DNA from 2 places in the Geobacillus sp. DSP4a genome. Region 2 is predicted to be linked to the other one. Evidence: a T-box and tRNA genes for the amino acid it is inferred to sense, from the RefSeq annotation. Region 2 holds a T-box; the other holds one or more tRNA genes.
What was found. The T-box of region 2 lies ahead of thrS (threonine--tRNA ligase). A T-box ahead of a tRNA ligase gene usually reads a tRNA of that ligase, here a tRNA-Thr.
Positions count from the first base shown of each region.

Region 1: it has a tRNA-Thr gene. The T-box ahead of thrS (threonine--tRNA ligase) is inferred to sense a tRNA for this amino acid. The anticodon was not compared.

Region 1 is NZ_SDLD01000064.1:5-2,471, reverse strand. Features, by position in the region: gene rocF (arginase) at 1-291, opposite strand, end outside; tRNA gene ETC02_RS15390 (tRNA-Ala) at 432-504, opposite strand; tRNA gene ETC02_RS15385 (tRNA-Gly) at 510-581, opposite strand; tRNA gene ETC02_RS15380 (tRNA-Lys) at 586-661, opposite strand; tRNA gene ETC02_RS15375 (tRNA-Gln) at 1,386-1,460, opposite strand; tRNA gene ETC02_RS15370 (tRNA-Glu) at 1,568-1,639, opposite strand; tRNA gene ETC02_RS15365 (tRNA-Thr) at 1,649-1,724, opposite strand; tRNA gene ETC02_RS15360 (tRNA-Asn) at 1,732-1,806, opposite strand; rRNA gene rrf (5S ribosomal RNA) at 1,976-2,092, opposite strand; partial or broken rRNA gene ETC02_RS15350 (23S ribosomal RNA) at 2,339-2,467, opposite strand, start outside.
Region 2 is NZ_SDLD01000025.1:11,048-13,514, reverse strand. Features, by position in the region: gene ytxC (putative sporulation protein YtxC) at 1-827, shown strand, start outside; T-box leader at 874-1,099, shown strand; gene thrS (threonine--tRNA ligase) at 1,149-2,467, shown strand, end outside.

The DNA.
Region 1 (2,467 bases), on a different contig from region 2:
GCCGCCCAGCACAAGTGGGAAGCGCCCCCGCTGAACGACTTGGTCAACCGCCGCCGCGAGTTTCTCATTCGCCTCCGCAACCGCTTTCAAATTGCGCAACCGTGAATCTCCTTGCTCGTGCAACCGCTCTGCTTTCCCAATTGGAATATCTCCCAAATCTTCAATATCGTAATGAAGACGTTCCAGACGTTCGATGACGCCTGCATAACGCATTGCGCTCGGCCCCATGTCGACGCCGCGGCGTGTCTGCCCTAAATCCATCGGAACCCCGATAATTGAAATTGGCTTCATGCTGTCTCCCACTCCTTTCGTTACGTCTTTATTGTAGAGGAAAGAAAGGGGATGACTCAACTTGACAAAATTTTGAATATTTATACCCATATAACAAAAAAGAGCAGACTGCTCGTGGTTGTCAAGCAGTCTGCTCTTGATGGAGCCTATCGGGATCGAACCGATGACCTCCTGCGTGCAAAGCAGGCGCTCTCCCAGCTGAGCTAAGGCCCCGCCCAAGCGGAAGACGGGACTCGAACCCGCGACCCCCACCTTGGCAAGGTGGTGTTCTACCACTGAACTACTTCCGCGCTATGGTGAGCCATGGAGGACTCGAACCTCCGACCCTCTGATTAAAAGTCAGATGCTCTACCTACTGAGCTAATGGCTCATGAGTTGGATAACACCCTAGGATAGTGATGTCCCTTCCTCTGCTAGCGTATTCGAAGATGCGCGATGCGTCGGGACAACTCGTAGCAAACTCGATGATGTAACGCTCGTTGCTCTACCTACTGAGCTAATGGCTCATGGTTAAGATAACACTCTAAGCTTCATTTCACTCTACCTGCCCCTTCCTCTACAAGCTTATTCGAAGAAGTCAAGTGCGTCGGGGCAACTCGTAGCAAACTCGAAGATGCAACGCTCGTTGCTCTACCTACTGAGCTAATGGCTCATGAGTTGGATAACACTCTAAGCTTCATTTCACTCTACCTGCCCCTTCCTCTACAAGCTTATTCGAAGAAGTCAAGTGCGTCGGGGCAACTCGAAGCAAATTCGAAGATGCAACGCTCGTTACTGAGCTAATGGCTCATGGGTTCAATAACACTCCGAGACAACGATGTCCCTTCCTCTACTAGCATATTCGAAGATGTCAGATGCGTCGGGACAACTCGAAGCCAACTCGATGATGTAACGCTCGTTGCTCTACCTACTGAGCTAATGGCTCATGGTTAGAATAACACTCTAAGCTTCATTTCACTCTACCTGCCCCTTCCTCTACAAGCTTATTCGAAGAAGTCAAGTGCGTCGGGGCAACTCGAAGCAAATTCGAAGATGCAACGCTCGTTGCTGAACTAATGACCCATAGCATGTAAATTTTATGTACAAAAAAATAATGGCTGGGCTAGCTGGATTCGAACCAGCGCATCACGGAGTCAAAGTCCGTTGCCTTACCGCTTGGCTATAGCCCAACGCTGTGAAACGATTCGATATCCAGTAATTATTATGTCACTGTTGCAATGTGGCTATACATTTTCAAATCAACCGCCCTTCGAAGGGCGGTTGATTTGAACGAAAGTGACCCGTACGGGATTCGAACCCGTGTTACCGCCGTGAAAGGGCGGTGTCTTAACCACTTGACCAACGGGCCAGTGAGAAATGGAGCTTCCAACCGGGCTCGAACCGGTGACCTCTTCCTTACCATGGAAGTGCTCTACCTACTGAGCTATGGAAGCATAAAAATGGCTCCGCAAGTAGGATTCGAACCTACGACCTACCGGTTAACAGCCGGTTGCTCTACCGCTGAGCTATTGCGGAATGATGAATAAACTATATGTCATGCACATCTTCTCAATGTGCTTGTTGCCTCTTCCTCTGCCAGCCAATTCATAAGGAGTCAGATACATCGGGACAACTCAAAGTAAATTCAAAGTAAATTCAACGATGCTAAAGCTCGTCGCTGAGCTATTGCGAAGTGAATAATATTGCCTAGCAGCGACCTACTCTTGCAGGGGCGCTGGCCCCAACTACCATCGGCGCTGGAGGGCTTAACTTCCGTGTTCGGGATGGGAACGGGTGTTTCCCCTCCGCTATCACCACTAGGCAATGGATGATCAATTTGCTTTAGACAATAATTATTATATCCACCCTGCTTTATTTGTCAACAGGAAGTTCATTCCTTCAAAACTAGATAACCGTTTCAGGAAGAAGCCGGGGCGCTTTCACTTTTCATTGTCTAGCTCCGGCTCGCTGCCGCTCGGGGTCAAATAACCTTCCCCCTCGGGGTGCTAGCACCCCTGCGGGTGAAGAACATTTGCCCGTCGCGGCGAACCGCTCGCCTCCGCTTTTCTAGGTTAAGCCCTCGATCGATTAGTATCCGTCAGCTCCACGTGTCGCCACGCTTCCACCTCGGACCTATCGACCTCGTCATCTTCGAGGGATCTTACCCGCCTGACGCGGTGGGAAATCTCATCTTGAG
Region 2 (2,467 bases):
GGCTGCTGAATGAACGGAAACGGGATGCCTGTCCGCTGTTTCACGCCGCTTACGACGGAAACAAGATCGTGGCGGTTTACATATACGGCGACGAGAAGCACGTGCTCGAGACGTATATCATACCAGCCATGACTGCATTTGTGCAGTCTGTCCTCGAAGACCGGCTGTTGTTGTCGATCATTTCCGGTGTCTTTTATTTTCGCGACCGCGAGGAACAGCAGCAAATTTTGGCGCTCGCCCATTCGTTTTTGGACGGTGAACGGCGCGATTATCAGAAAGGGACGGAGTTTGCTGCTTCGCGCATGGCGCTGCTGCGCGAGGCGTGCGCTTCGTTTTTGCGCGACGGGCTGTCCTTCTCGTTTTCGTCGTTTGTCACCTTTCGGCTGAAGCCGTACATCGAGCGGCTTGAACATTATGTCGGGCTCGCGATTGACGAGTACAAATTGGAGCAAGAGTATCAAACTTTCGTGCAAATGCTGCGCGAATGCCTGGTTGGCCGGACGCCGCAATGGCCGCGCCTGTATTTGGTGCACGACCCGCCGCACTTCGTGTTTTACGACCGCCACCGCCGCGAGCTGTCGGCGGCGGAAGTGAAACAGCTGATCGACCGCCATCTCGTCGTCAGCCAGCCGATGTATATCGATTCTTCGGTGCTCGCGCCGCTTGTCTCGCTTGCTCCGGCGGAAATTGAGCTGTATACCGACCACCCGGATGACGGCATGGTGCAGACGCTGCAAAACGTGTTTCAAGAGCGGCTTCGCCTCCGCCGCCGCGCTGATTTTTCCCGCTTGTTTGTCGCCAGCGCCGGAAATGGGGAAGAATCTTGATTTTTCTTTTCGGTTCCGCTATAATATCGTACATGAATAACCGCATAGACAAGCGATGACGAGGATATGGGTGCATTTTTACGGTTTCCAGAGAGGGAAGGCGGCGGCTGGAACCTTCCTAACACGAAAAATGCGCTTACCCCCTCAGAGCTGCGGCAGCGAACGGAGCGCCCAGTAGTTGCCGCCGGTGGCTAGCCGTTATTGTTGTTGAGCCATGGCGTTGTGTTGCCATGGGAAGAAGGGTGGAACCACGACGAAAACTCGTCCCTTTTGAGGGAGGAGTTTTTTTCTTTTTTAATTATGACAAAGGAGTGATTGCCGATGCCAGACATGATTCGCATCACGTTCCCGGACGGGGCGCAAAAGGAGTTTGCGAGCGGGACATCGACCGAAGACATCGCCGCGTCGATCAGTCCGGGGCTGAAGAAAAAAGCGATCGCCGGGAAACTGAACGGCCGGTTCGTCGATTTGCGCACGCCGCTTCATGAGGACGGCGAGCTGGTGATTATCACCCAAGATATGCCAGAGGCGCTTGATATTTTGCGCCATAGCGCCGCCCATTTAATGGCGCAGGCGATCAAACGGCTGTATCGCAACGTCAAGCTCGGCGTCGGACCCGTTATTGAAAACGGCTTCTACTATGATATCGATATGGAGCATAAGCTGACGCCGGACGATTTGCCGAAAATTGAGGCGGAAATGCGCAACATTGTCAAAGAAAACTTGGATATCGTCCGCAAAGAAGTGAGCCGTGAAGAAGCTATCCGGCTGTATGAAGAAATCGGCGATGAGTTGAAGCTCGAGTTGATCGCTGATATTCCGGAAGGCGAGACGATTTCCATTTACGAGCAAGGCGAGTTTTTCGACCTTTGCCGCGGCGTGCACGTGCCGTCGACCGGCAAGATCAAAGAATTCAAGCTGCTCAGCATCTCGGGGGCCTACTGGCGCGGTGACAGCAACAACAAAATGCTGCAGCGCATTTACGGGACAGCGTTTTTCAAGAAGGAAGATTTGGAGCGCTATCTGCATCTTCTCGAAGAGGCAAAGGAGCGCGACCACCGCAAATTAGGAAAAGAGCTTGAGCTGTTTGCGACGTCGCAAAAAGTCGGGCAAGGCTTGCCGCTTTGGCTGCCGAAGGGGGCGACGATCCGCCGGATCATTGAACGGTATATCGTCGACAAAGAAATCGAGCTTGGCTATGACCATGTGTATACGCCGGTGCTCGGCAGCGTCGAGCTGTACAAAACGTCAGGACACTGGGACCATTACAAAGAAAACATGTTCCCGCCGATGGAAATGGACAATGAACAGCTTGTGCTGCGTCCGATGAACTGCCCGCACCATATGATGATTTACAAAAGCAAGCTGCACAGCTACCGTGAGCTGCCGATTCGCATCGCCGAACTTGGCACGATGCACCGCTACGAAATGTCCGGAGCGCTTACCGGCTTGCAGCGCGTCCGCGGCATGACGCTTAATGACGCCCATATTTTCGTGCGCCCTGACCAAATCAAAGACGAGTTTAAACGTGTCGTCAACTTGATTTTAGAAGTATACAAAGATTTCGGGCTTGACGAGTACTCGTTCCGCTTGTCATACCGCGATCCGCATGACAAAGAAAAATATTACGACGACGATGA